3 regions of the Alteribacillus sp. HJP-4 genome follow, and region 2 is predicted to be linked to each of the others. Evidence: riboswitches for the same ligand, from Rfam matches in the RefSeq annotation. Region 2 holds a riboswitch; each other region holds the start of a gene.

Region 1 (10,236 bases), on a different contig from region 2:
CGGAATAGCAGATGCGTATGGTGCCCTTTATGATGAAGATGGTCTTGATATTGATTATCTTCTTGACAGAAGGGACTCTTTCGGGACCGTTACAAACTTATTTAAAGAAAGGCTTACAAATACAGAGGTTCTGGAAGTAGAATGTGACATCCTGGTTCCAGCAGCGATAGAAAATCAGATTACGGAACAAAATGCAGATAAAATAAAAGCTAAAATCATAGTTGAAGCAGCAAATGGTCCGACAACCTGGAAGGCAACCCAAATCCTGAATGAACGGGACATTCTGCTTGTCCCCGACGTGCTTGCAAGTGCGGGGGGAGTCACGGTGTCCTATTTTGAATGGGTACAAAACAATCAGGGTTATTACTGGACAGAAGAAGAGGTTGAAAAACGGCTGGAAAAAGTCATGGTCAATTCATTTGAAAATATTTACCGCCTTTCTCAAGGGAGGAAGGTAAATATGAGACTTGCGGCATACATGATCGGTGTCAGGAAAATGGCCGAAGCATCGCGATTTAGAGGGTGGATCTAATTTTATTTGTATAAGCCGGCTTCCGGGTTTCTCCGGCGCGGCTTTTTTTGATTTAATTATTCTTTAGTAAAGAATGGAAGTATACAAGAGGAAAGTTTTTCATTAGAAAGGAAGAGTTTATCAAGGTGGTACAACAGGAAAGCGTTATAATCATAGGAGCTGGCCCTTGTGGACTTTCTGCTGCAATAGAGCTTCAAAAAGCTGGGGTCGAACCGCTCGTTATTGAAAAAGATAATATTGTTCATTCTATTTATAATTATCCTTTGCATCAAACCTTTTTCAGTTCGAGTGATAAACTGGAAATAGGAGGATTTCCGTTTCCATCCAACGGACGCAAGCCTGTCAGACAGGAGGCGCTGGTGTATTACCGCAAAGTCGCTTTAAAGAGAAATATCCGTATAGCCTCTTTTGAAGAGGTTACGGCTCTCTGCAGGAATTCAGGCTGCTTTTTTGTTGATACGAGAAAAAAAACAGGAGAATCACACCATTATTCTGCCAACCAAGTGGTGATTGCCACAGGTTATTTCAACAACCCCAATTATATGAATATTGAAGGCGAGGACCTTTCTCATGTAAATCATTATTTCCGTGATGGACATCCTTATTTCAAGAAAAATGTAGTCATCATCGGCGGGAAAAATTCTGCTGTAGATGCTGCGCTCGCATTAGAGCAGGCAGAAGCAAACGTGACACTGCTTTATCGGGGTGAAAGCTTCACCGATACGGTAAAGCCTTGGATACTGCCTGATTTAAATGCATTAATTAGAGATAATAAAGTAATGGTTCATTTCAGAGCGGAGGTCAGCAAAATAACAAATACTGAGGTCCATTACATACAGGATCAAATGGTCAAAGCAGTCCCTGCGGATGCGGTTTTTTCCATGACAGGCTATCACCCTGACCAGACTCTATTGAAAAGCTCAGGTGCCTCTGTCAATGTTCAGACAGGTAAGCCAGTTTTTAATGAAGATACAATGGAAACGGACGTTAAGGGCCTGTTTATTGCTGGAGTGATTGCTGCAGGAATAGATGCTAATGAAATCTTTATAGAAAATGGAAGATTCCACGGAGAGAAAATTGCAGAAGAAATTCGAAAGCAGACCCAGAATTAATCTGCGTCTGCTTTATTGTTTAATAAATATTAAGGCAGTTGATGGTTGAAAATCAAAACTATTGCATATCTGCGAAACGCTTCCGCTTTCTCCAGAGAGGCGGGGATGTAACCAATACGATTTTTTTAGAAATTCCGGCAGCCCGGCTGGCCCAATCATCATTGAAGCTGTTCAAAGGTGTGTTGAAGTTTATATTTATCTAAATTTACTGAAAGAGCAGCCAGTAATTTTAAGCGGGCTTTAGGGCCGGTGAGGCCGTTCGAAAATATGATGCCCATTTCCTTTAACCGGCGGCCGCCGCCTTCATAGGAATAGGTGTCCTGTACGATACCGCTGAAGGAACGTGACACCAGTACAATGGGTATACCGCGGTCGAGTACCTCTTTTAATGGCATTAACAGAGCAGGGGGCACATTCCCCTGGCCGAGAGCCTCCAGCACGAGTCCATCGAAGCGCTGCGATATAAAATGACGAAAACTATCTTCTTCCATTCCTGCGTAACATTTAATCAATAGAACTTTTTTTGAAAGTTTTGACACTGGAAAATGATCTCTTTTTACAGGTTTTCTTGGAAAGAGAATTCCTCGTTTAGTTATCAATCCCACTGGGCCATAAGGCGGGCTTTGAAAGGTCGCTATGTTAGAAGAATGTGTTTTAGTCACGTGCTCTGCCGTGTGTATTTCATCGTTCATAACGACGAGTACTCCCATACCCCTTGCATTATCTGAAGCAGCTGTCCGTATGGAGGAAACAAAATTGTGAGGTCCGTCGGGGCTTATTTCGTTGCTCGAACGCATTGCGCCTGTAATGACGATTGGATACTCGTCATGATGCAGCAGATCAAGCATATAGGCAGTCTCCTCAAGAGTGTCGGTGCCGTGAGAGATCACTACACCATCTGCCGGCTTGTCCGCCATACATTGTTCTATGAAGCGAAATAAATCCATCATATGTGCCGGAGTAATATGGGGTGAGGGCAGATGTAAAAAGGAATGTACACTAATATTTGCGAATTCTGCAGCAATTTCCTCCCATTCGTGGAGTGGATTCTTTGTGTCAGGAGAGACATCTCCGGTAGTTTTGTTCTCTTTCATAGAAATGGTGCCGCCTGTGTGAATCACTAAGATATTATTCAACGTTCATGCCCTCCCTTTCAATATTCTCCTACTATCTTAATCTTTCTTTTACTGTCTGAAAATACCGTGTTACGATAAAAGCGGTCTAGAAGGGGCGGATGCGAGGTGATTGCACTAATAACGGCTGCACTGGCGCCTGCTGTTGCACTGTTAAGTTACTTTTTTTTAAAAAACAAATATGAAAGAAATACCGCCTGGCAGGTAATGCGCTCTTTTATCATGGGTGTTTTGTTAGTGTTTCCGATAATGGTTTTACAGTATGCACTCCGGACAGAGGGAGTACTAACAGAAGAGTGGCAGGAAGCATTAGCGGGGGCAGCTCTTCTGGAAGAATTTTTTAAATGGTTTTTACTTTATTTTCTTGTTTACCGGTTCGCGGAATTCAGGACCAGGTATGATGGAATTGTATATGGAGTTGCCCTTTCGCTTGGTTTCGCCACTGCAGAAAATGTTTTATACTTAATGGCAGTTGGCATAGATTATGCCTTTGGAAGAGCAGTCCTTCCCGTTTCCAGTCATGCACTGTTCGGGGTAGTAATGGGTTATTATTTCGGATGTGCCCGTTTTCCGGAGAAAAGAAGCTCCGTTTTTTGGATCATTTCTGCGCTGGTACTGCCTATTGTTTTACACGCTGTATACGATTTGATATTATTAACTACTCATGAAAATATTTTAATAATGATGGTGCCATTTATGTTTTTCCTTTGGTGGTTCGCCTTATCTAAAACTAAGCATGCCAATAAAACGCCGCAGAAAAAGGGGATGGAAGCTTGACTGTCAACATCCGTTATAAAGTTGTGATCCGCTGCCCAAAATGTAGTGAAAAATATATTCTCCGTGGAAAACACAATGCAGAAGGCGAACTGGAGACTGGTTTTAAACGATGTGTGTGCGGAAACGAAACAGATTTATTAATCGACATTTCTCCAGAATAATTCTAAATTAATTATTGGAAAGCTGCGCAGATCGTGAAGATTGCGCTTTTCTTATTGCAATTACGACAAATTTCATGTACGGTTTAATTACAATTGAAAAATTATTCTTATCAAGAGAGATGGAGGGACAGGCCCTAAGAAATCTCAGCAACCAGCTGCTGCGGCGGTCAGGTGCTAAATCCATCAGACGATTCGTCTGAGAGATGAGAAGAAGTGTATGTTTTATCACTTAACAGGCCTTCTTCTAACCGGAAGAAGGTTTTATTATATTACAGAACATTTAACGTGCTATTTACTTCAGTGAACCTGTTAGAATTCTGCACAGCAGAATTATACATATATACTATCTTAGACTTAAAAAAGGTGGCTATTGCTATGAACAACAATCATCATTTAGATACGAAGCTTGTGCAGGTAGGCAACAAAAAGGATAATCATACGGGAGCTGTCAGTGCTCCGCTTTATTTTTCTACTGCCTATAGACATGAGGGCATCGGTCAGTCGACAGGCTTCGATTACTCAAGAACCGGCAATCCGACAAGATTGATATTAGAAGAAGCTATCGCTGAGCTTGAGGGTGGTTCTAAAGGTTTTGCCTTAAGCTCCGGCATGGCAGCGATACAGACATTATTTGCATTGTTTAATCAGGGCGACGAGATTCTAGCATCACAGGATCTTTATGGAGGAACGTATCGTCTATTTGAGGAAGGCTGGAAAAACTGGGGCGTCCCTATTCAATACGGGGACCCGCGTAATCTGCAGGCTTTCGCTGAGAAAATAAACGGCCGCACAAAGGCTCTTTTTATAGAAACACCTACTAATCCTCTGATGCAGGAAGCAGATATTCCTGCCCTTGCCGCAATAGCAGAAGAACACAATTTGCTGCTGATCGTTGACAATACTTTTTATACTCCTCTGCTGCAGCAGCCGCTGAAAATGGGTGCTGATATAGTTTTACACAGTGCCTCTAAGTATCTCGGGGGTCATAATGATGTGATTGCCGGATTAATTGCTGCTAAGGACGAAGCTATTTGTGAACAAATTAATGCCTTTCATAATGGTATGGGCACAATTCTTTCTCCAATGGATTCCTGGCTGTTAATGCGCGGCATGAAAACGCTGGCACTGAGAATGGAAAAACATACGGAAAATGCCCGGGAAATTGCTGAATTTCTTGAAAAGCACGACAAGATTACCGATGTTTTATACCCAGGCAAAGGAGGAATGCTCTCCTTTCGCGTTCAAAATGAGGAATGGGTGGATCCTTTACTGCGGAAGCTGAAGCTGGTGACTTTTGCTGAAAGCCTTGGCGGAGTTGAAAGTTTTATGACTTATCCTGCAACGCAGACGCATGCAGATGTTCCTGAAGAAGTGAGAATTGCAAACGGCGTCTGTAACCGGCTGCTTCGTTTTTCTGTAGGAATAGAAAATGTTGAAGACCTCACCGCAGACCTTGATCAGGCACTCGCTTCACTTTAGAACCCGTAGACAGAAAGGATGAATGAGTAAGTGGACTTGATGAATGAATTAAAAAACAGAGTGCTTGTCGGCGACGGAGCGATGGGGACGTACTTATACGAAAAAGGCTATAGTGGGTCTTTTGAACAATTAAACTTAAGAGCTCCTGAGACCGTAAGAAATGTGCATCAGGAATATATTGAGGCGGGGGCCGAAGTTATACAGACAAATTCATACGCTGCCAATCGAATTAAACTTCAAAACTACAATTTAGATAACGATGTAGAACGTATTAATAAAGAGGCTGTAAAGATTGCTAAATCAGCGGCAGCGGGAAATGTTTTTGTTTGTGCGACGATCGGTGGAATTAAAGGAGTTCAAAAGCTTGAGGCTGAAGACAAAGAAATAGAAAATGCGTTAATAGAGCAATGTGATGCCCTTTTGTCGGAAAAGCCGGATGGGATTATCCTTGAAACTTTTTATCATTTTGATGAGCTGCTTTCCATGACTAAAGCAATAAGAAACAGAACGAATTTGCCTATTATTGCACAGGCTGCCCTTGGTGAGGTCGGTGTAATGCACGGCGGAAAGCCTCTTCATGAGGTTTTCAGCGAATTGACCGCGGCTGGAGCGGATGTAGTAGGATTAAACTGCAGAATGGGACCTTATCATATATTAAGATCGCTAGAAACTGTACCCCTGAATGAAAATTCATATATTTCAGCTTATCCAAATGCAAGTCTGCCTGACCTGGATGATGGCCGATTCGTATATCAATCAAATCCGGATTATTTTTATGAGAGAGCTCTTGACCTTCGCAAGCAGGGTGCACGATTGATAGGCGGCTGCTGCGGAACAACACCAAGTCATACGAAAGCCGTTGCAAAAGCTGTAAAAGGATTGGCACCGGCTCTTCAAAAACAAACAGTAATCGTAAAAGAACCTCAGCTTGATCAGCCGGGCACCACAGTCGAATTTGAACGTCTTGATAAGAAAGTCAAGAAAGAGCCAACGATTATAGTAGAACTTGATCCTCCTAAAAAGCTGGCAACGAATAAATTTATGAGAGGCGCAGAAGCTTTATATGAGGCTGGGGCAGACGCAGTGACAATGGCTGATAACTCCTTAGCATCTCCGCGAATTGATAACCTTGCTATGGGAGCGCTCGTCAAGGAGCGTACTAATGCCCGTCCACTTTTGCATATCGCATGCAGGGACAGAAATTTAATCGGTCTGCAGTCTCAGCTTCTAGGCATGCATGCACTTGGTATTCAAGACGTTCTTGCTGTGACAGGAGACCCGACAAAGGTTGGAGATTTTCCAGGAGCTACGTCGGTATATGATGCGACTTCCTTTGATCTAATTTCACTGATGAAAGAGATGAACGAGGGCCGTTCTTTTTCTGGAAAATCACTCGGCCAAAAAACTTCGTTTACTGTGGCAGCTGCATTTAACCCTAATGTGAGATCACTTGAACGTGCCGTCAAAAGATTAGAGAAAAAGATAGATGCGGGTGCGGATTATTTTATGACTCAGCCAGTTTACGGTGAACAGCAATTTAAAGACATCTATGACGCAACAAAGCACCTTGCGACACCTGTCTTTATTGGGATTATGCCACTTGTAAGCAGTAGAAATGCGGAATTTCTCCATAACGAAGTACCAGGTATTAAATTAACAGATGAGATAAGAGATCGAATGGCTGCCTGTGGTGAGGATCGAGAAAAAGCAGCCATGGAAGGTATTCACATATCAAAGACACTGATTGATAATGCTCTTGAATACTTCAATGGCATATACCTTATTACTCCTTTTCTGCGGTATGACATCACAGCAGAGCTGACGAGTTATATAAAAGAAGGCGTATTAAATAAATCATAACATGGACCTCAGGTATGGGTGAGAAGGAGTGGAACGATGACAGCTGCAAAGGAAAGCTTAAAAGACAGACTTGGAAAATCAATCTTGCTGCTCGATGGGGCAATGGGTACGATGCTTCAAAATGCAGATTTAACTCCAGAGGATTTTGGCGGCGAGCACTATGACGGCTGCAATGAGTTTTTAAACGTCACAGCTCCGCATGTAATTGACCGCATTCATAGAGATTATCTTTCAGCCGGAGCAGATATCATTGAAACGAATACGTTTGGAGCGACAAGCATCGTACTGGCTGATTACGACCTCCAGGATAAAGCAGAAGAGCTTAATATCGCAGCCGCCAAACTTGCGAAGAAAGCAGCAGAGGATTTCTCCACAGATAATTTTCCGCGTTACGTAGCAGGGGCGATGGGACCAACTACAAAGTCGCTGTCCGTGACGGGTGGAGCGACGTTCGAAGAACTGACAGAGGCATATCGTGAGCAGGCTATAGGGTTGATAAAAGGCGGCTCGGATTTACTGCTGCTCGAAACGAGCCAGGATATGAGAAATGTAAAGGCAGCATATTTAGGAATTAAGCAGGCGGAGAGTATAACTAACACTGAGATGCCATTAATGATATCTGGTACGATCGAGCCGATGGGCACCACACTGGCGGGGCAGACAATTGAATCTTTTTATATTTCACTAGAGCACATGAACCCGACCGTTGTTGGACTTAACTGCGCTACCGGACCTGAATTTATGCGTGATCATCTAAGGTCTCTTTCTGAACTTGCAAAAACCTATGTCCATTGCTATCCTAATGCTGGGCTTCCGGATGAGGAAGGACATTATCATGAATCACCGGATTCACTTGCGGCGAAGCTGAAATCGTTTGCGGAGAAAGGATGGCTGAATGTTGTAGGAGGGTGTTGTGGTACAACACCTGAACACATTGAAGTGATGCGGGAAACATTGAAGGATTTTACCCCGCGGACCCCTGTAAAAGATCATCCCCACTCCGTATCCGGGATCGAACCACTTGTGTATGAGGAAGATATGCGCCCACTTTTTGTAGGGGAGAGAACGAATGTTATCGGCTCTCGTAAATTTAAGCGGCTGATTAATGAAGAAAAATTTGAAGAAGCTTCTGAAATTGCAAGAGCTCAGGTTAAGCGGGGAGCTCACGTAATAGATGTCTGTTTAGCAGACCCGGATCGTGAAGAGCTTGAAGATATGGAAACTTTTTTGAGTTACGTTGTAAACAAAGTCAAGGTTCCATTGATGATTGATTCCACGGATGGTGCAGTAATAGAAAAAGCGCTGACCTACTCTCAGGGAAAGGCGATCATAAATTCAATCAACTTAGAAGATGGTGAAGAACGTTTTGAACAGATCGTTCCAATTATAAAAAAATTCGGTGCAGCCGTGGTGGTAGGTACGATTGATGAAACGGGAATGGCTGTCTCAGCTGAAAGAAAGCTTGAAATAGCGAAAAGGTCCCATGATTTACTCGTGAACAAATACGGCATGAACGCAAAAGATATTATTTTCGATCCGCTCGTTTTTCCTGTGGGAACAGGAGATGAACAATATATAGGGTCAGCTGAAGCTACTGTAGATGGAATTAAATTAATTAAAGAAGCTCTGCCGGACTGCTTAACGATCCTGGGGGTGAGTAATGTCTCCTTTGGGCTTCCTCCAGTTGGCCGTGAAGTTTTGAATGCTGCATACATGTATTATTGCACCAATGCCGGGCTTGATTACGCGATTGTCAACACAGAAAAGCTGGAGCGTTTTGCAAGTATTCCAGATTATGAAAAGGAACTGGCCAGAAAGCTTCTTTTTGAAACCTCTGATGAGACCCTTGCTGAATTTACCGCTCATTACCGTGGGAAAAAATCAGAGAAAAAGAAAATAGAAAAAAACCTATCTCTTGAGGACAGATTATCTGAGTACATCGTTGAGGGGACGAAAGAAGGGCTGTATGAAGATCTTGACGAAGCCCTGAAAAAATTTGCCCAGCCACTGGATATAATCAACGGACCTCTGATGGCAGGAATGGATAAGGTAGGTAAATTATTTAATAACAATGAATTAATTGTTGCAGAGGTACTTCAAAGTGCTGAAGCTATGAAGGCAGCGGTTGCACATCTTGAGCCGCATATGGATAAAAAAGAAGATGATTCGGGCAAAGGCAAAATACTTTTGGCAACAGTTAAAGGAGATGTGCATGATATCGGGAAAAATCTTGTCGATATCATTTTAACTAATAATGGATTTAAAATTGTAAATCTTGGTATCAAAGTAACATCGAATGAATTAATCGAAGCCATAAACAAAGAGAGACCTGATGCGATTGGATTAAGTGGTCTGCTCGTGAAATCAGCTCAGCAGATGGTTCTGACAGCTCAGGATTTGAAAAATCAAAAAATATCCATTCCAGTTCTTGTGGGAGGGGCTGCACTAACAAGAAAGTTTACCGAGCAGAAAATCAGCGCTGAATATGAAGGAATGGTACTTTACGCAAAAGATGCCATGAACGGACTGGATCTTGCCAACAAGCTCGCGGTACCGGATGAAAAAACGAAGCTTCAGCAGTTACTCGATGACAAAAGGAAAAAGCGGATAGAACTTGGCTCCGGAGCAAAGGAATCTAAACAAACAAATATTGCCCCGGTGCCGGAGAGGTCTCAGGTTGCACTAGATGTTCCAGTCCGTATTCCTCCTGATTTAAAAGAGCATGTCCTAAAAAATCACAGCATTGCTCACCTGCAACCGTACGTTAACCTGCAGATGCTGCTTGGAAAACATTTAGGCCTGCAGGGGAAGGTCAGCCGGCTTTTGGCGGAAAATGATAAAAAGGCTGTTGAACTTAAAAATAAAGCGTTTGATCTTCTTGACCGGGCCAAAACAGAGGGACTCTTGAAGGCACACGGTTTGTACAGATTTTATCCTGCACAGTCTAAGGGTAATCAAATATTCATTTATGATGATCCTAAGGCACAAAATGTATTAGAAACGTTTACTTTTCCGCGGCAGCCACGGTCTCCACACTTGTGTCTCGCTGATTTTGTCAGACCTGTCAGCAGCGGCGAGATAGACTATATCGGATTTCTAACAGTGACTGCCGGCGAAGGTGTTCGCGGACTGTCTGCACAGGCAAAAGATAAAGGTGACTATTTGTTTAGTCATTTGATCCA
Region 2 (10,236 bases):
AGAATTGCTGACTTGTGTGAAACATACGGGGTTCTGGTTATTTCAGATGAAATTCATGCAGATTTAATTCTTAAAGGCAAGCATATTCCATTTGCGTCTGCAGCGGCTGGAAGAAATATAGAAACGATAACCTGCATGGCACCAAGCAAAACCTTTAACCTTGCAGCATTACAGCTTTCTTATGTTGTGTTTGAAAATGAAGATTCACAAAAAGCGTATGAAGAGCATTTAAAAAGAAACTTTGTGGAAATTGATAATCCGTTTGCTACTGTTGCCGCGGAAGCAGCTTACCGTGATGGTGAAGAGTGGCTCGAGGAAATGCTTGAATATGTGCGGGGCAATGTCAGCTATGTGAAAAGCTTTATAGATAAAAATATGCCGGAAATGGAAGTGATCGAACCTGAAGGGACGTATCTGATCTGGATTGATATGCGCCGGTTAAAGATGTCCGCATCAGAACAGCAGGATTGGCTGCGCCAGGAAGGAAAACTGGCATTAAGTGATGGACATATTTTCGGAAGAGAAGGAGCAGGATTTGTACGGATTAATGTTGCCTGCCCGCGGGCGAATGTCGAAGAAGGACTGAACCGACTGCAGAAAGCTTACTTAAATATGCAGGAATAATACCCTTTTTTATCGAATAAAATGTATAATAGAATCAGGATTTGATTATAGGATAAAAGGGAGTCTAAGTTATGGGGAAAAACAATGTGTGTGAAGCCCTTTCTAAAGAATTTGAACAGCAATTGAATCGACCGTTGACAGGTAGTGAACTCCAATTCATCGTATGGCTGGCAGAAAAGCACGAAAATATAGAAGGCTGTAATTCCCTTTCATAACAAATAAGAGAAAGACCGCCACCTATGACCGCAGACTGGCGGTTTTTCTTTTTCCAAGTAATTGTTTTGATTAAATATATTCGCAAATACGATTAGATCAAGGAGGATGAAGCAATGAAAACCTTCCGGCTGCGTTCTCTTCAATTCTTTATTGAAGAAGAGAAATCCATTGAATTAAAAGACGTTCCAGTTATCGAGGGCCTTATAATCAATCGAGAAGAAGATGATGGTTCCTGGCTGCTTGAAGCGGTCATTAAAACGGAACATTTAGCCGCATTTTCTGCGTGGAAGCAGGCTGAAACACTCCTCATTTTTGAGGTGGTCATTACTCATCCCGAGAACGAACCGGCTATGATGAAGGGTACTATCCGTGATATTCTTGAGTTAAACAGCAACCTGAGTGTCATGATTGATGCAAAAATGGCGGCAGGTAAGGACGATATATCCACGATGCTGCTAGAAAATTTAATTAAGGAAGGCCGGTCTGGTGAAGAGCTGTTAAAAGAGTTCAGTAAGAGAAAAACAGACCAGAGGGGCTGGTCGAAGAAGATCGCAGAAAATTTATATAAACAGGCCGGACAAGGTTAATAAATCCCGGGCGCAGAATTTTTCTATTCGTGATTGAATTCTTCTTGAATAGGGAACTAATGGTACAGTAAAAGTTTGTATTAAATTGAGGAAGATAATGATGGGAAAATATACTTTTTATGATTATTATCGTAACGAAGTTGAATTAACATTCAGCGAGTCGTCCGAGTTCAAAAAGCCCGGCCATGTCTGGGCAATATGTCTTTATAAGGATCAGTGGCTTTTAACAAAGCATCCACGTCGGGGGTATGAATTTCCAGGCGGAAAAATAGAAAACGGCGAAACCCCGGAGGACGCTGCCATCCGTGAAATTTGGGAAGAAACAGGTGCCAAGGTCAACGATATTTATCAGCTTGGCCAGTACATCGTGTACGGTAAAGCCGAAACGGTCGTTAAAAATGTTTTTTTTGCAAGAATAAAAGAGCTGATTAAAAAAGATAACTATATGGAAACGAAAGGGCCGCTGCTGTTAAATAAGCTTCCGGAGAACTGCCGCGCGCATGAAGAATATTCTTTTGTGATGAAAGATGAGGTTCTGTCCCGGTCGCTGCAGCTCATCAGAGAGAAAGGCTGGATAGAAGAGCAAGGATAATGAAAATCCTTTCTTGCCGCCAGAGGTCCCAACAGGCAAAAAAGCTTAACGCCTTATCAGGCGATAAGCAGCTGCAACGATTATTTTCTGTCATAATGCCCGATCAGCTTTTCTTCTAATGCTTCGATAATTTTATACATCACCGTGGCGAGTACGGCAATCACAATCAGGCTCATCATGACCTGCTGGAATTGAAAGACTTGAAAGCCATAGATTATTAAATAACCGAGCCCCTTTTTTGCCACGAGAAATTCCCCGACAATGACCCCTACCCACGCAAGGCCGACATTGACTTTCAAGGTAGAGAGAACGGAAGGTAATGAAGCAGGCCATACGGCGAGCCGGAAGACCTGGCGTTTGGAAGCCCCGAGTGTCTGCAGCACCTTGAGGTAGTTAGGGTCCACCTGTTTAAATGCGTGATAGACGACTATGGTCGTGATCACCACCGATAACAAAAACCCCATCGCAATGATCGAGTACATACCCGGTCCGAGCGCCACAATGACAATCGGGCCAAGTGCCACCTTCGGCATGGAATTAAGAACGACTAAATATGGATCCAGAACTCTGGAGAGAAATGGGATCCACCACAGACAGGCAGCTATTAATGTGCCTGCCACGGTACCGAGTAAAAATCCTGAAAGCGTCTCGGTCAGGGTAACGGTGGTATGACTTAAAAGAGATCCATCAGCCGTCTTCTCAGCTATCAGCCTAGCTACACGGGAAGGCATGCTGAAAATCAGCGGATCAATCCAGTGCAGTCTGCTGGCTGTTTCCCAGCAAGCAAAAAATGAGATGAGAAACATAAGCTGACAGGCAGTCACCTTGTGTTTTTCTTTTCTGCGACGGTGCAGGTAAGCGTCATGGAGAGTTTGCATGTTCGTTTTCAACGTTCTCAAGCTCCTTCCATATTTGCTGAAAGAGTGCTTGGAAGCCTGCGTCATTTCGTGCCTCCAACGGCTTTTTTGCCCTAATATTGTCTGGGACAGAAAATGTTTGGAAAAGCCGCCCAGGCCGACTTGAAAGAAGATAGATTCGATCAGACATCGCAATAGCCTCCCCGATATCGTGTGTCACAAGAACCGCTGTTTTTTGATGCTTTTTTAAGGTGGTGGATACTAGATCCTCGAGCTTCAGCTTCGTTTGATAGTCAAGAGCGGAGAACGGTTCATCGAGTAAGAGCAGGGAGGGATCGGTGGCGAGAACCCGGACGAGTGCAGCCCGCTGCCGCATGCCGCCGGAAAGTTCTGCCGGATAAGACTTGGCTCTGTCCTTCAGCTTCATTTGCACAAGAAGCTCTTGAACGTGTTCTTTTACTGAGCTGGTCAGTGCACCGCTTACCCGCAGGCCAAGCTCCGCATTTTGTTGAATGGTCAGCCACGGAAATAAATAATCCTGCTGCAGCATATATCCGGTCTGCCTGCTTGGTCCTTTTACTGTATTCCCGTGCAGCAGAATTTCACCTTTAGTTGGCACCATCAATCCGGCAATCATAGATAAAATAGTAGTTTTTCCACATCCGCTTGGACCGATCAGAGAAACAAATTCTCCTTGCTGCACATCGAAAGAAATGCCGGAAACAGCTTCTGCCGCTTCCGTCATTGTGACATACACTTTATCCACGTTTCTCAATGAAAGCATATTACATTCACTCCTGTGTACCGGTCACTTGATCTGCCACTTCTAAATCAACGTACCGGTTATAATCGGACCTTTCTGGCAGTTCTCCTGCTTCCTCCATAATGTCCAGAAGGTTATTCCAGGCTTCTTCCGGCAGATACGGGGTTTTTGCATAGGACTCCTGTTCTTTGTAACGCTCTATTGAGGAGGCGATTATTTCCTGTGGTGTATCCTCGAACCATGGAGCGATGGAGGCGGCGACCTCTTCTGCTTCTGAGTTATACACCCATTGCTGCGCCTTGTAAATGGCGCGGGTAAAGCGTTCTACTTCATCGGATTGATCTTGAAGATATCCATCTTTGGCCATGAATACAGTGTAAGGAACAGGACCGGATTCTTCTCCGAAGGAAGCTACAATATGACCGAGTCCCTCTTTTTCAAACTGAGAAGCCTGTGGTTCGAAAAGCTGAACATAATCGCCTGTTCCAGATGCGAAGGCGCCTGGAATATTGGCATAGTCAACGTTTTGAATCAAATTAAGATCACCCGCTGGATCAATGCCATGATTTTTCAGCACAAATTCGCCCGTCATCTGCGGCATCCCGCCCTTTCGCTGTCCAAGAAACGAACTACCTTCCAGGTCACTCCATTCAAAGTCTTCGTTCGGTTCTCTGGAAATCAGGAAGGTTCCGTCGCTTTGTGTGAGCATGGCAAAATTAATGATGTCGTCAGCGGGATTCTGTGCATTTACATAAACAGATGTTTCCGCGCCGACAAGGGCGATGTCAGCGCCATCTGACAGTAAAGCTGTCATCGTTTTATCTCCACCCCAGGCTGTGGTAAGATCGATGGAAAGATTTTCATCTTCAAAAAATCCTTCTTCGATGGCTGCGTACAGGGGAGCATAAAAGATGGAACGCGTTACCTCACTGATCCGGATTTCAGCCTGCTCCTCTCCTTGCTGCCCACAGGCAGAAATCATACATAAACAAAATATAAAGAACATGGACAGGAACAGTCTGCCTTTTTTTCTCATAGTCATTCTCCTCTCCGCTCCTGCTGATGCAATATCTTATGCAGTAGGCTTGTTTATTGGTGCATACTATTCATACGGCAAGGAGCCTCTCATGAAAATTAGAAAATGTTATGCGAAAAATAGAATCAGTATTTATGAAGCTGCCTACAAAAGCGGCCCTTTTGTCGTGAAAGGATGTCTCGGAGTGCCAGAGGGCATCAGTCACGCCCCGGGTCTGCTCTATTTACGTGGCGGGATTAAGCATGTTGGCATGGTCAGTGAAGAGTTTGTGATAGAGCTGTGCTCTCGTGGATTTGTCGTGTTCGCACCTTACTATAGAGGAAACAAAGGAGGGCATGGCAGTGAGGATTTTGCAGGAGAGGACCGTGAGGATGCCCTTGCAGGATATGACTTACTGTCTGAACTAAAGCAAGTACAGTCGCAGCCTATTCATGTGATGGGCTTTTCGCGTGGAGGAGTGATGGCGTTATTTACAGCAATGGATAGGCCGGTTACTTCGGTGGTGTGCTGGAGTGGTGTATCTGACATGTCGTTAACGTACGAGGAAAGACCGGATCTGCGGAGAATGCTCAGGCGGGTCACAGGAGGTACTCCTGCAAACCGAAAAGAGGAATATGAGTGGAGAACCCCTTTATTTACGATAAATAAGCTGCGTGCTCCTGTGTTTATAGTGCACGGTGAAAAGGATGAGCATGTATCTGCAGCACATGCTGAAAGACTGGCAGAAGTATTAAAGCAGCATGAGGTTCCGTTTGAGAAAAAAATTTACGAGGGTATGCCTCACCATTTTCCTTATTCTCTAAAAGAGAAGGTTCTCACGGAAGTGGTCAAGTGGATGAATGAGCAGCAATAAAAAGAAGTGTCCGGAGAACCGGCACTGGCTGTCCGAAGTACTTGGTTCATCAAGCTGACCGCGCTTTTTTCGAAGGCATCGCCTCAGCATACCGCTTTATCAGTAACTTTCCAGTTTTTTGTCGCCATTAGTCCAATTAAATTTAATATAAAAAAGGGCTGCCCTCAAAAGGTAATCTTTTGGGGTCAGCCCGGTTCTTATTAGTATTTGCAGGGACTGCTGGCTATTACTCTGCTTTAGCTGTCAAAAAAGCGGGACCAGCTTCTTTGATGTAATCAGACACGTCGTCAAATTTTTCAAAATTAAGCCGGAATTGCTCAGCCAGCTCCCACGCTTTTTGGTCATATGCTGCCGGGTCTTTCCATGTCTGTTTTGGCTGCATGACATCGTCTGGAACACCTGGGCAATGGATCGGGATCGGCAGGCCGAAAATAGGATCAATAACCGTTTCGACTTCATCAAGCTCCCCTTGCAGCGCGGCCTGAATCATTGCGCGTGTGTAAGGAAGGTGCATGCGTTCTCCCACCCCGTAAGGACCGCCGGACCAGCCGGTGTTTACTAGAAATACATTCACATTGTGCTGCATGATTTTTTCACCGAGCATTTCCGCATAGCGTGAAGCATGGAGCGGAAGGAATGGAGAACCAAAGCAGGTGGAGAACGTAGCTTCCGGCTCGGTAATACCACGTTCCGTACCGGCAAGCTTACTCGTGTACCCGCTCAGAAAATGATACATGGCCTGTTCCTTTGAAAGCTTGCTGATCGGAGGCAGGACACCGAATGCATCTGCGGTTAAGAAAATGATCGTATTCGGGTGTCCGGCTTCACTTGGAACGAGAGCATTTGGGATATTCTCGAGCGGGTAGGCAGCTCTCGTATTTTCTGTCAGCTCTGTATTATCATAATTCGGCAGGCCGGTTTTTTCTTCAATATGCACATTCTCAAGCACAGAGCCAAACCGGATAGCGTCCCAGATCTGCGGTTCTTTCTTGTATGAGAGATTAATGCATTTTGCGTAGCAGCCGCCTTCAATATTGAAAACGCCGTTGTTGGACCACGCATGCTCATCATCACCAATCAAGTAACGAGTTGGATCAGCGGATAAAGTTGTTTTGCCTGTTCCAGAGAGTCCAAAAAACAATGCAGTATCTCCTTCTTCGCCGACATTGGCAGAGCAGTGCATGGAGAGTACGTCCCTTTGCGGAAGCATATAATTCATTACAGAAAATATCGATTTTTTCATTTCACCTGCGTACTCTGTGCCGCCAATTAAGACGATACGTTCTTCAAATGAAATGATAATAAAGGTTTCCGAGTTCGTCCCGTCCTCAGAAGGGTCCGCCTGGAAAGTCGGAGCATATATAATTGTGAAGTCAGCGTCCTCCGTTGTATTTTCGAGAGAATCAGGGCGGATAAACAGCTGGCGGGCAAACAGATTGTGCCAGGCATACTCGTTAACGACATTAAGAGATAAACGGTATGACGCATCTGCACCTGCATAACCATTGCTCACAAACAGCTCATCCTTTTCCTGAAGATGAGCGAGCACTTTGCTGTACAAGCCGGAAAATGATTTTTTGCTGATCGGCTGATTCACAGCGCCCCAGTTAATTTGATCACTCACGGATTTTTCATCAACAATAAATTTATCCTTCGGGGAGCGGCCAGTATATTTTCCAGTATTGACACTCAGTGCTCCGTTTGAGGTTAACACGCCTTCCCGGCGCATTAAAGATTTTTCAACTAATCGAGATACCGGGAGATTTTTATCAATGTTCTTCCCTTTCAACAGGTTTGAAAGTTCAGCAGAAAAGTTCATTGTCGTCATGGCGGCATAACCCCTTCTTTGCAAAAAAGTTTTAATAAAGCACCTTCATTCCATCATATTCGTTTATTGGGAGGCTTTATTACGTTTAATTATGAATTAGTATAACACATTTATTCTAATAGTCTATACTAATTTGATGATTTTGTTGATTAGTTATTCGCCTTTTCATGGACTTAAATTTAGTTTAGGCTTTCGGCTTTTGAAAATGGCGAGATTGCAGGTTTTTCTTTAAAATCGATGCCGTGATAAAATGGAGTTGAAAAGGGAAGGAGGATTCTTTACTGTGATGAAAAAAAATCATTCTTATTTTGTTTTCTATGACGGAAACTGTGCTTTGTGCCAAAAAACGAAACATCAAATTGAAAAATTGGATAAGAATTATGAGTTAGAATGGCATTCCATCCAAAATCCATCCATTCTTGAAGAGTTCCCTTTTCTCGAACAGGATCGTATTCAAAAGGAAATGCACCTGCTTGTTGACGAAACCTATTTATATACAGGGTTTGCTTCTATTAAAAGAATGATGCAGGTTTTTCCGGCAAGCAGGATAATTACTCCGCTGTTCCGCCTGCCGGGAGCAGACACAGCGGGCAGAATCATATATCAATATTTGGCCAAAAACCGCTATCAATGGTTTGGCCGTACGTGTGAAACCGGCGCCTGCAGCATTCATGAATAGCCCTCATAATCTGTTATATTTGACACAGACACAGAAACTGCGATATGATATGTCGCATAACGGATACTCTTATCCCGAGTTGGCGGAGGGACAGGCCCTGTGAAGCCCGGCAACCATTCATCAATGCAAAATGATGAAGAGGTGCTAACCTGGAGAGACGGATAGCGTCTTGGAAGATAAGAGGCGAAAAAGGTGAACGGGTAGAACCTCCTTTTCCTCGCCATAGGAATCGGGGGTTTTTTATGTTTCCGCATAAATCTCCTTCTCGTCTTCAAAGAAATTGACTCAGGGAATGAGTGCCGTACTATAATTCGGCAAAAGGAGGCTGCAAAACGTGCAATCAATTGGACGCAGATTATTTACATCAGAATCAGTAACTGAAGGACATCCGGATAAAATATGTGACCAAATTTCCGATGCGATCCTTGATGAAATTTTAAAGGAAGATCCGAATGCCCGTGTGGCCTGCGAAACCACGGTGAACACGGGACTCGTACTTGTAACAGGGGAGATTACCACTTCTACGTATGCAGATATCCCCAAGATTGTCCGTGATACATTAAAGGATATCGGGTATACGCGGGCGAAATACGGCTTTGATTTTGAAACATGCTCCGTACTTACATCGATTGATGAACAATCTGCCGATATTGCCCAGGGGGTCGACCGTGCTCTCGAAGCAAGAGAAGGGCATATGAGCGAGGCGGAAATAGATGAAATCGGCGCAGGGGATCAGGGGTTAATGTTTGGTTATGCGGATAACGAAACAGAGGAATTAATGCCGCTGCCGATCTCTCTATCCCATAAGCTTGCAAGAAGGTTGACCGAGGTCCGTAAAAAGGAAATCGTCCCTTACCTGCGCCCGGATGGAAAGACCCAGGTGACAGTGGAGTATGATAGTGATGGAAATCCTATCCGTATCGATACAATTGTTATCTCGGCTCAGCACCATGCCGATGCGACATTGGAACAAATCGATCTTGACCTTAAAGAACATGTCATTGATCCGGTTGTTCCCGAGCATCTCCTGGATTCGGAGACGAAGTACTTCATTAACCCTACCGGCCGGTTTGTCATCGGCGGTCCGCAGGGGGATGCAGGACTGACGGGCAGGAAAATTATTGTTGATACCTATGGCGGCTATGCGCGTCACGGCGGTGGTGCTTTTTCCGGCAAGGACGCTACTAAAGTAGACCGTTCTGCGTCGTATGCTGCCCGCTACGTTGCAAAAAATATTGTAGCAGCAGGCCTGGCAGACAAATGCGAGGTTCAGGTAGCCTATGCGATCGGGGTGGCGAGTCCTGTTTCTATTTCCATCGCCACTTTTGGTACCGGCAAGCTTCCAGAGGACCAGCTCGTCGACCTGGTTCGGGAGAATTTTGATCTCCGACCGGCCGGCATTATAAAAATGCTTGATCTGCGCCGTCCAATTTATAAACAGACGGCGGCTTACGGCCATTTTGGCAGGACAGATATTGAACTGCCGTGGGAAGCTACAGACAAAGCGGAACTTTTAAAACAGCTGGCATCAGAGCAGAAATAATATAGTAGAAAAAGGATGGCGGAGCTCCGCCATCCTTTTTTATACTTTAAGAGAGTAAAATCATAGTTTAAGAAAAGCTCAGGCATGTATGGCTTCGCAAGGAAGGAAAGCAAATTTTGAAAGAATAACGGATCTCCTGTCCGCATCCAGCACACGAGCCTGATTATATCCTATTCATAAATTTCATCCTGAAATTTGCCGGAATCGCGGAGTTGTTCCATTTCTTTATTTACGATGTTAGCTAGAGGCTTTTGATTGGTAACTTCAAAAATAGCCAGTGCTTTTTTCCAGCTTTTTATTCCTTCTTTATGCTTGTCGAGAAAAATTAAATTTCTGCCTTTTTGGTAGAGAAGTTCCCCAAACACATACATACTGTTTGTTTCAATGCAGCGCTTGATTCCTTTTTCACACCAGAAGGCAGAGCTCTGATATTTCTTTTGATTCGTGAGTGCTTTCGTTAATGTGTAAATTAAGCGAAGTTCAATAGAGGGATTTTTTATGCGTTTTAATTTGCGCAGGCGCGATAATGCTTCTTCACATATGATAGAGGCCTGATGATAATTATTTGTTAAATCATAAAAGATGGCCTTTGTATTCATCATTTCGCCTTTGCGCTCTGTAAATACCGTACTTTCGTCCGCTTCAAGCGCTTCTTGGA
Region 3 (10,236 bases), on a different contig from region 2:
TTTGCTATACAATAGGGATAGTACTAAAATACTTTGGTATTCTTTCGTTGAATTTCATCACAAAATATCAAAATGGTATAAATCTAGATATCTCTTTAATTCGTGTTCCAAAATAACTACGATTATTTCTCCTTTACCCATGTGTTTTAAGTCAAGATCCTTAATTGAAGCTTAAAAACTAAAGTGACCCCTTAAAAAGTTTTTTACAAACATTTAAGAGGTCATTCATTCAATTGGTCAATAATTCGGTTTGAACGTTTATATTCTTCTTTATTTTTTTTTAGTAGTAAAATAGTAAATCAAACTACTTATCAAAATAATACTTCCTATAACTAAGAAGGTCGCAACTATTATTGGTGGATAAGATTGTACGGATGTACCTGTGAGTGCAGCATAAATTAAAGGTAATATAATAATGAAAATTCCCATCGAGCTAATTAAATTTGTCTTCTTTGACATAAGAACACTCCCTTTTCAATGACTTTCAAATCTTCCAATTTATTCTTCTTTGTTTTATTTTCCTTTAGAGATTATCAATAAATTACACAAATCTTTTAAATTAATAAAATTTCTCATTAAAAATTGGATACGTGCCTATCAAAAATTTAGAGTAGTGTTTTATTACCCTAAGCAAATAAACAAAGAAGGCTGCCATCAAAGCAATCTTTATATCTCAGGGGTAAAAAATGTTCTTTAATTATTCAGTCTTACTTCCATAGGAGACTGATGAATCTATATAGGATTCGGCATCTCTAGTGCTTTCCGAAAAATAGTAAGTTACAGTAGCTGTTTCCACTGAATAACCAGATACTTCTGATGCTATATAGTCATATTGATAGTAATATGTAGTATCTATATTTAATGCAGCAATAGCTGAAGCTACCCCCCCACTACCACCAACTATTTTTGCAGTTACACCAGGAACACCTCCAGCTAATGCCGAAGCTACTCCGGCTGTACTAGTAGCGTCAGTAACAGTATCACCTTCTGAAGAAGGATCTCCGCTACTTGATGGACCCATCCAATAGCCCCCAGCATCTGGTTCTTCGTCTATAACTGATTTTGGATTTGATGGTGCAGCTTCTGTCGGTGAAGCAGTAAGTAAAGTGAACACTCCAATAAGCATAGCAACACTAAAAACTTTCATCCATTTTAGCATAAATTGGTCTCCTTGCTATATGTATTTATTAAAAATTTCCTGTAATGGAATATATCTCTTTTTGAATCCTATTAAACATTCAATTTGTTATCATTTTCCAGTAACTAAAAAATCTGATGTCAGTAATGAGAATTTATATTAGTCAAGAAAGACAAAATGAACATATACCGCTTCCTTTTATTCTTCCTGTAGCAACCGAATATGGAATAAAATATATTAGAATAAGAGTACTTATGACTGAGAGTTATCAAACACGGTAATTTATGTTATGCTCTTGGTTTTTCCATCCCCGATGGTGTTAAATAGGTTATTCAGCATAAAAAAGCCCTCTTTGCCAGAGGACTTGTTATTTTTTCGCATATTTACGTTTGGCTTTGCTCTTTTTTATGAAATCTTGCATTAATCGATCGCTTTCTTTTCGTTCTTCTTCCGACTTGTGAGGATAGGCATAAATGCCGTTGTGTTCCGTGTCAATAATATGAGCAAGCTCTCCAACGGTGAATTCTCGTTTGGAATTCGTATCATTTTTCGCCATGAATACTACCTCCTCCTTTATGTAAGTATACGTCAATAAGCTTCTGTGATGCAACTTCATTGATGGCCATACGGCTGGTGCTGCCAATTTGTTGAGCTCCTAATTTAGCGTAATAATCCATAAGTTTTTTATTGTGCTTGGAGGTAATTAATACAAATCCCTCATGCCCGGCTTGTACGCTTAGTTGACATACAGCGGCAAGCATCGTAGGAGCTACATTAATTCCACTTTTGCTTTCTTTCCCCCAATTGGCGGATTCAAGATTTTCTACCAGCACATACCCATCCCTGTATTCAAATGAAATGGCAGCCTGTATTACATCATTCCCCGCTATTGTCAGTTTATACACCTGGCGGTTGGGGTTTTCGTACTCCTCCAACCAGTTGAAAAACCATAAAGCAAGAGATTTTAAATCCTTGCTTGTTACCGGATCAAAATATCCGCTGAAGTATTCCTTTGTATCTTTCGTCTTAATAATTACTCTCATCCAATGCCTCCTACCCACGTAACGGGGAACTAAGGTCCTCCGAAAAATCAACCACCATTACAAATAAGGAGGTAGAATTTATGACAGTCCAAAGAATTCAAGGAATAGGAAGATAACCGTAAAAAGTACGCTCCCCTCACTAGTCGTCCTACCCCTATAAGAATCATCATACCAGTCTTTTAAAAAAATAAAAAAAGGTCAGGTCTTCTCTTTTCAATTACAAGATGTGTGACCACGAGGAACATCTCCAAATGGAGACTGAAGAAAAATTCTTCTCATATTTTTGAAACTAAAACGTTTCTTTTAATATATAAACTGAATATTTTTATGTAACAAGAAACAAAAAATTAATTTAGATATCAAGTGATGTAAATGCTCTGCAAATAATAATTTCACGTACCTTACGTTAATACCACCGCTTATAGTTCATTCATAGAAAGAAAAGAATGAAACTCCTTAATCGTCTAAATAGACCCATAAGGAGTTTTATTATTCGGGAATAGGTTTGTGAGTTAATAACAGTAATTGCAGTGATACATCATGCCGCCCATTCACTGTATTAACTAAATAATTAAAAATAAGATGTAAAAACCCCTATATACTCGGCTTTCCAACTTTACGATATTAATATGAGATTAAATAAGATATCAATATTAATAAAGAAAATCCAGTCAATATCCAGTCGGAAGTAACACCTATTGGAGTGCACATGATTAACTTTATGAGGATGGTTGTAATACCAGCAAATTAACGTCTTTGGGGATTAAATCTGATGTAACCAAATAGAAATGGGGCAATAATAATGAAATCCTGCCCCATTTCTGCCCTTGTCGGCTGTAATTTCCCCTGTTACGGCACATGCTTTGTTAGCCTTGTATTTCTGCAGAATCACTTTGTCATGATCCACAAAAATTTCTAAAGGGTCTTTGACATTCATATCAAGAGTTCTTCTTAGTTCCCTCGAGAGGACCCTTAAAGGAACTCGCGTTTTTGTACTGATTGATCCAACGGTCAAAGGTTGAAGAAGATAGAGGACCCTTGTAAGGATCCTCTCTTCTATTTACACTTCTTTAATCACTGATTCGCCTTTTGTCTGCTCTTCATCAATCCATTGCCATTTTTCATAGAGCTCGATTTTCCCTTCATCCGTATTACCGGCGTGGACTTACATTTCCCTCCTCTTATTTCATCGGAGATGTTAATGTGGTTGTATCGTCGGAATTCTATTGTATCATCTTCATTCACAATTCCAATCAGCTTTCCTTTTACAATGTCTCCACCCTCGTAATCTGCATAAAGAATGCGCCCCTCCTGGTAGTAGTGAAAATAAGTTTTTGAAGAAACTTCCCCATTCTCCGTATTTTCCACAGAAATAAACTTTCGATTATTATAGTCAATCATCCTCCTGTAATCATTGCACAAAGGTTATCTCCATTTCTTAGCTAGCGATTCAATATGCTCTGGTGTTGTTCGGCAGCAACCGCCAATAATGCGCGCTCCCTCTTCATACCAGGCTTCCGACTGAATATCGAATGGGTCACAAGCTTCTTCGCTATGCCATGTTTTGGTTTCAGGATTATAAATTTCTCCTGAATTCGGATAAACAATAATTGGCTTCTCAGTGTTTCCACGCAGATCTTTCACAGCTTCTATAGCAAAAGGGATTGGGGCACAATTCACACCAATGGCAGCGATTTGCTTATGATCATTAAATGTTTCTGCACATCCCTTTAGGTTCGTACCATCACTTATGGCATCTCCACTTCTTAAGGAAAAAGACAGCCAGGCAGATGTATCCGGAAATTCTTTCAGTAAGGAAGCAAGTACTTTCGCTTCCTGAAAAGACGGAATGGTTTCTATAGCTAAAAGATCCGCACCTGCTTCAATCAAAGCTTCCATTCTTGGGCGGTGAAAGTCTGCTAAACGTTTATCAGACACACCGTAGTTTCCTGCGTATTCAGAGCCATCGGCAAGATAGGCTCCATATGGTCCTACGGAGGCAGCAACTAAAGGTTTAGGGCGGCCTGTGTTTTCTTCCTCATTCCAAACCTCATCTCTAGCCTGTCTTGCTAGATGTACCGTCTTTTTAATTAATTCTATTGCTTCCTCTTTTTTAATATCGCGCTTAGCAAACCCGTCAATTGTCGCCTGGTAGCTTGACGTAATAGCTATGTCTGCTCCTTTGCGGAAATAATCCGCATGTACCCTGACAATGGCTTCAGGCTTTTCCAGCAAGACTCGTGCTGACCAAAGCGGATCATCCAAATCACATCCGTGCTTTTCAAGCTCCGTCGCTAACGCCCCATCAAGAATGACAGGGGAATACTTCTGCAAAATTGAATCAATGGGATTGTGCTTTTGACTTGCTTGGTTCGACATATCTGGTTCCTCTTTTCTTTAAATGCTGTCCTATATAATAACTTCCATAGCAAAATAGGATAAATGGAATTCCACAATAAAGGGCAATTCGTTGAGTGGGATCGAAAGCTATTCCAATGCAGGATGTAAGGCAGAGGATAAACGAAACGATCGGTACCAAGGGATAAAACGGTGTACGATAGGCCAAGTCCTCCAATCGGTTCCCTTCTCTTAAATATTGCCTGCGAAAATTAAATTGGGCAGCGCTGATACTCATCCAAACCACTACAACAGCCAGCCCTGAAATTGATACGAGCACAATATAGACGGTGTCTGGGGCAATAACACTTGTAAGCAGAGCAAGCCCGCCGCCAAGCATGCTGAATACAATAGCGTTCAAAGGAATGCCTCGTTTGGTCAATTTTGCAAAAGCCGGTGAAATAGTTTGTCGATCGGCAAGTGACCACAACATGCGGGATGATGCATAGAGCCCTGAGTTAGCTGCTGATAGAATAGCAGTGATAATCACAAAATTCATAAGATCCGCGGCATACGGAATCCCAATGTTTTTTAGCACCGCAACAAAGGGGCTCTCAATCACTCCGGCTTCCCTTGTTGGAAGCAAAGCAGACAGGACAATAATCGTCCCAACAAAAAATACCCCTAACCTAATTAAAGTGGTTCGAATAGCCTTTGGAATTGTTTTTTCAGGATCAACGGTTTCCCCTGCTGCGATTCCAATGAGCTCTGTTCCTGAAAAGGCGAAGTTCACAGCAAGCATAGTCATTAGGATAGCAAACGCACCATTAGGAAACAGTCCTCCACCTGTGAAATTTGATAAAAATGGTGCAGGCTCTGAATCATTTAATGGAACTAATCCCACCATTGCAGCAGTACCCAAAATAATAAAAAGAATAATAGCAATTACTTTGATTGAAGAAAACCAAAATTCAGACTCAGCAAAAAATTTCACAGTAAACGCATTAAGCAGAAAAATTATTCCGGCAAAAAAAGCGCTCCAAATCCAAACACTGACAGATGGAAACCATAACTGCATCATTAAACCTGCTGCTGTGAATTCTGAACCCAGTGCTACTGTCCAGGTGAGCCAGTACAACCAGGCAACCGTATAGCCTGTACCAGGACCAATATAATTAGCTGCATAGCTGTGAAAGGCGCCAGTTTCCGGCATATGTACAGAAAGTTCACCTAAGCAGAGCATGACTAGATAAACAACTAATGCTCCTATTAAATAGGCAAGCACTGTGCCAAAGGGGCCCGCTTGTTGAATCGTATATCCGGAACTTAAGAAAAGCCCTGTACCAATTACACCTCCAAGAGACAGCATCACTAAATGCCGCGTTTTCATTTCCCTTTTAAATTTTTGACCTTGTGACTTCATAACGGCACTCTCCTAATACTTTTGAAAATGTTGAACAAAAAGTAAGACTACTTCCCTCCTCAAGAAAAAAACGCACTCTAAACGAGTGCGTTTCCGACAAATAAAAGAAGCTCCTATCTATCAGGTAAGATCACCCTCTGGAATTAGCACAGTGTCTTAAAGATCTGCTGCTGAGGTTTCTAAGGGCCAGTCCCTCCACCTCTCTTGATAAGAAATATTTACATTTTTCACAACTCTACCAATTGATTTCAAAATAGTCAAGATCGTAAAAATGTAAACCAAAATGAGATCCCGAGAAATCTATTCTTCCTCCTAGTCTATTTGTTTCATTTCCCACCATCACTAGAGCGGTTACATTTCGTGGAAGCGTGCGCTAAGTACTGTGGCCACGAGGATTCTCAAGCTCTCTCATACTAGAGATAGGAATAGAATTAATTCAACTTGTAATTGAGCTTTTATGTCCATTCTGGAATTCCAATCAGCAAATTCATTCATTGTAAATAGCCCCCATAATGTTGTGAGGATTTATGCGCTACTCGTTCCTTTGATTCGAGACAATGGCATCAGCGCTAATATCCTTACCAAAAGAAAAAAGTTTAAATAAGAGGTCTCTTAACAATTATTAGATCGTTATAAAAATCTAAGAATATCCTGCAGGTAAAGAAGCCCCTCAAAAGGTTCAAAAAACTCTTGAGGGGCTTCTTAATTTTATATTTAATCTTAAAATCCAGTCATTTCAGGCCTTCTAAACTTCAAAACCCTTGTCATTAAAGGATTTTGGGAGTTACTACATCATGCCGCCCATTCACTCGGCTATTTAATAGGACAATAATAAGACCCTCAGAACCTTGTTATACCAAGGTTTCCAACGCAAAGTGAATTTATAAACCACAATAAGTTTTAATACTTTATGAACAGTATCCAGTCATAATCCAGTCACTAAAAACATCACCTAGAATTCAGAATAAAAGAAATGGTTCTTTAACCGTATGAACTAAACATTTTAAAAAAATGTGTGGTACGCAAATTGAATGAAGAAATAAATCCTAGAACTGCAAAGCGGAAACTATCTGTTTCCCTCATTACGAAACCATCAATTCCTAATTACCTATTAATCAGTGTTAGACTTTTTTAGTTTACAGTTTTCTGTGGGAGCCCATACAAATACTAGTACCTTTGTAATTAAGGTTAATTACCACAAAGCTAGTGGCTCACTCACACTTGGTTCTGGATAGACAGAATCTATTTTCTTTAAATCCTCTTCTGTAAGCTCAATGTTAACAGCTTTTACATTCTTTATTACATGCTTAGGATTACTAGATTGTGGTATAGGAATGGTCTCTCCATTACGGATACTCCAGGCCAATAGAATTTGAAAAACATCTACATTATACTTTTTAGAAATATCCAGTAAAACTTGTTGTTTCGTTAGAGCAGAACCTAATTTATCTCCTCTAGCTACAGGAGCATATGCCATTAGTGGCTTTCTATTTTCTTTCATCATAGGAACTAAATCGAAATCTATCCCTCGATCTCCTAAGTTATAACGTACTTGATTTGTGACGCAGTTATGACCATTGGGCAGATTTAATAATTTTTTCATTTGATTTACATCAAAATTTGAAACTCCCCAGGATTTAATTGTCCCTTGCATTTTAGCCTTTTCCATTGCTTCTATTGTTTCTTCAATTGGAATACTACCTTTCCAATGAAGTAAATAAAGATCTAGATAATCTGTTTTCAATCGTTTTAAGGAGTTATCTAGACTTATGGATAATTGTTTTTTCGATGCGTTTTCAGGAAGTACTTTTGATACTAATAATAGCTTTTCTCGTTCAAATAGTTCAATGGCGTTACCTACTAATCTTTCAGAATTCCCGTTACCATACATTTCTGCTGTATCAATGACTTGGACACCCGCCTCTAAACCCGCTCTTAAAGCATTTAATTCTTGTGTATACTTTTCCTTGTCATCTCCCATGTTCCAAGTACCTAAACCTATTGGAAAAATTTCTCTCCCGGCAATTTTTACTGTTTTCAATTTATTCACTCCCCGTCTAGTAAGTTTATAGTATTGCTGATTTTTCGAATAATTGGCTTTTTTATTTAACATCCTCAAATTGAATATTAATAGATGTTCTCAATAGTTTAGTAGTTAATTACTAGATTTCCTTTAATCCATTCTTTCAATGGAAACTGTAAAGTCATCATTCATACTTTCAAGTAATTCTACCCCAGACTCAATTTCTCCTAATTTAACAAGTCCATTAGAGTATCTATGATCATCATAAAACATGGCCACATCTCCCCATGGAGAATAATAAGCAAAATCTTCACGTTCAGGTGTATAGCCAGAAGGTGCCCCTTCCGTAGTTAATTCTTCCGGTGGATAACTAAGTTTTTCAAATCCCCCAAATTCCTCGAATGTTAGTGTCAAAGGAAGTTGTGCTAAAAATTCCCTACTAGTCGGATTATCATAAACATTTATAATGATTTCCCCGTTGTCAAGAGTCACTATTATTTTTTCTTCTGAATTATCCGAATCATCATTATTCCCTGTAGAATTCTGAGTGTTTTCATTATTTATTTCCTCAGATGTATTCTCTTGTTCGTTATCTGGATTACTTCTAGTCTCACTGTCATTAGAATTACTTCCTTCGTTGTTATCATCTCCACATGCTGAAAGGGTAAAGACAATCATAATAGCAGAAGCTAACGTCAACAATTTTTTCATATCATTAGTCTCCTTATCCATTTTTTCTTGCTCTTTTGATTACACCTAAGCCCTTTATGTCCTAAGATTATAGGCAAGGGAAATGCGTAATGTTTGTTAATATAAATCTGTATATGAAATTCAGATGATTTTAACACTTTTTTCATCAAGTTTGTCTCCTCCTATATTCGTTTTTCACAAAAGAAATTACAAAGAGGCATCAAATATATGGCCATTTTGAAATTTTAAGCCAATAACATTTATCAACATAGTTTGTGGATTTTAATTGGAATTTAGGAGTAGAAGTTCTTAAGAAATGGGGAATGGTAAATAATTTTTAATCTTTAAATAAATAGTGTTTGGAAGTAATTCGTGGAATACAGAAAGTAAAGGAAGTAGATGGACATTTCCAACACTTCCTTTTTATTTAAATGACTTACTTTTAATGTAATAACTAAACTAGTTTTTTAATTACCTTTGCTGGTACGCCTGCTACAACAGTGTTTTGTGGAACATCCTTAGTGACAACTGCTCCTGCTGCAACAACAGCGTTGTCCCCAATCGTTACACCAGGCAGTATTGATGAGCTCGATCCAATCCATACATTTTCGCCAATTTTGACTGGCAAGGGGTATGTTGTGTTTCTTGTTTCTATGGATAAGCCATGATTTAGTGTAGAAATCGTAACATTCATACCTATCAGTGAACCGTTTCCAACAAAAATTCCGCCTCTATCTTGGAACGAGCAGCCTGTATTAAAAAATACGTTTTTCCCAATAGTGATATTTTTGCCAAAGTCAGTGTAGAATGACGGAAAACACATAAAAGATGAGTCAACTTTGTATCCTGTCAATTCACTGAAAATCTCTACAATTTCTTCTTTTGAATGATAGGATGTATTTAAATCCATCGTAATTCTTTGAGCTTCGAAGCTACATTGTGTTAACAATCCATGGAGCTCCTTATCCTCTCCAGAGATAGGATTTCCTTCTTTGCAAAATTCAATAAATTCTTCCATATTCATGTTTGAAATCCCCTGCCTATCTTTCACTACTTCTTAGAATCCTCACATCGGTTTGTATTATCCACTTTTGGTTTGTTTATTACTCTATATTTATCGTTACTTCGATAGTTCCAGGATAATTTTCTAATCGCTCAGTGCCTTCCAAGATTTCGCCGAGCTTCACAAGACCTTGGATAGGTTCATCATCATCATTATAATAAATCACCAATGCCTTTCCTGGTGTCCAGTAGGAGATATCTCCTTTACCGTAGCTGGAGACAGTTCGCTCTACTTCTAAGTCGTTTACTTCTACAAATTTTTCACGATTAAATAAATCATTCATCGAGTACGTAACGGGTAGGTTCTTGATAAACTGTCTAACTGTGGCATTGTTCTCTAATGACGCTTTAAGTTTCTCATCTCCAAATGAAAGGATAAGGTGTTGATTTTCTAGGTTCACTCTTCTCCCTCCTTATTAGGATCTATATTAGCTTTGGTAACTCTAAAGACGAGCTTAGGGGTTTCTCGATAGGGTTGTCCCTTTTATAGGATCTGTTCAGTAGGACGGATAATCACTTC

Evidence for each region. Region 2 has a riboswitch for S-adenosylmethionine ahead of metK (methionine adenosyltransferase). Riboswitches for the same ligand answer to the same signal wherever they lie in the genome.
Region 1: it holds a riboswitch for S-adenosylmethionine, as region 2 does, so the genes downstream of both, ACE4RR_RS07365 (methionine biosynthesis PLP-dependent protein) here and metK (methionine adenosyltransferase) in region 2, are expected to answer to the same signal.
Region 3: it holds a riboswitch for S-adenosylmethionine, as region 2 does, so the genes downstream of both, mmuP (S-methylmethionine permease) here and metK (methionine adenosyltransferase) in region 2, are expected to answer to the same signal.

The regions. Positions count from the first base shown of each region.
Region 1 covers NZ_JBHIKY010000006.1:90,800-101,035, forward strand. The annotation lists gene ACE4RR_RS07340 (Glu/Leu/Phe/Val family dehydrogenase) at 1-532, shown strand, start outside; gene ACE4RR_RS07345 (YpdA family putative bacillithiol disulfide reductase) at 658-1,644, shown strand; gene ACE4RR_RS07350 (asparaginase) at 1,803-2,780, opposite strand; gene prsW (glutamic-type intramembrane protease PrsW) at 2,886-3,554, shown strand; gene ACE4RR_RS07360 (hypothetical protein) at 3,551-3,715, shown strand; SAM riboswitch class I at 3,820-3,925, shown strand; gene ACE4RR_RS07365 (methionine biosynthesis PLP-dependent protein) at 4,091-5,194, shown strand; gene ACE4RR_RS07370 (bifunctional homocysteine S-methyltransferase/methylenetetrahydrofolate reductase) at 5,225-7,054, shown strand; gene metH (methionine synthase) at 7,091-10,236, shown strand, end outside.
Region 2 covers NZ_JBHIKY010000027.1:39,325-49,560, reverse strand. The annotation lists gene ACE4RR_RS18370 (MalY/PatB family protein) at 1-624, shown strand, start outside; gene ACE4RR_RS18365 (hypothetical protein) at 696-839, shown strand; gene ACE4RR_RS18360 (YwpF family protein) at 954-1,427, shown strand; gene ytkD (RNA deprotection pyrophosphohydrolase) at 1,528-2,019, shown strand; gene ACE4RR_RS18350 (ABC transporter permease) at 2,100-2,909, opposite strand; gene ACE4RR_RS18345 (ABC transporter ATP-binding protein) at 2,881-3,660, opposite strand; gene ACE4RR_RS18340 (ABC transporter substrate-binding protein) at 3,668-4,675, opposite strand; gene ACE4RR_RS18335 (alpha/beta hydrolase family protein) at 4,767-5,528, shown strand; gene pckA (phosphoenolpyruvate carboxykinase (ATP)) at 5,755-7,356, opposite strand; gene ACE4RR_RS18325 (thiol-disulfide oxidoreductase DCC family protein) at 7,643-8,035, shown strand; SAM riboswitch class I at 8,102-8,218, shown strand; gene metK (methionine adenosyltransferase) at 8,379-9,578, shown strand; gene ACE4RR_RS18315 (helix-turn-helix domain-containing protein) at 9,749-10,236, opposite strand, start outside.
Region 3 covers NZ_JBHIKY010000025.1:35,757-45,992, reverse strand. The annotation lists gene ACE4RR_RS17775 (hypothetical protein) at 698-1,159, opposite strand; gene ACE4RR_RS17770 (hypothetical protein) at 1,506-1,694, opposite strand; gene ACE4RR_RS17765 (hypothetical protein) at 1,681-2,181, opposite strand; gene ACE4RR_RS17760 (hypothetical protein) at 2,945-3,118, opposite strand; partial or broken gene ACE4RR_RS17755 (avidin-fold protein) at 3,242-3,582, opposite strand; gene mmuM (homocysteine S-methyltransferase) at 3,607-4,560, opposite strand; gene mmuP (S-methylmethionine permease) at 4,523-5,941, opposite strand; SAM riboswitch class I at 6,052-6,155, opposite strand; gene ACE4RR_RS17740 (aldo/keto reductase) at 7,134-7,991, opposite strand; gene ACE4RR_RS17735 (cyclophilin-like fold protein) at 8,115-8,675, opposite strand; gene ACE4RR_RS17730 (DapH/DapD/GlmU-related protein) at 9,109-9,678, opposite strand; gene ACE4RR_RS17725 (cyclophilin-like fold protein) at 9,758-10,117, opposite strand; gene ACE4RR_RS17720 (SDR family oxidoreductase) at 10,201-10,236, opposite strand, start outside.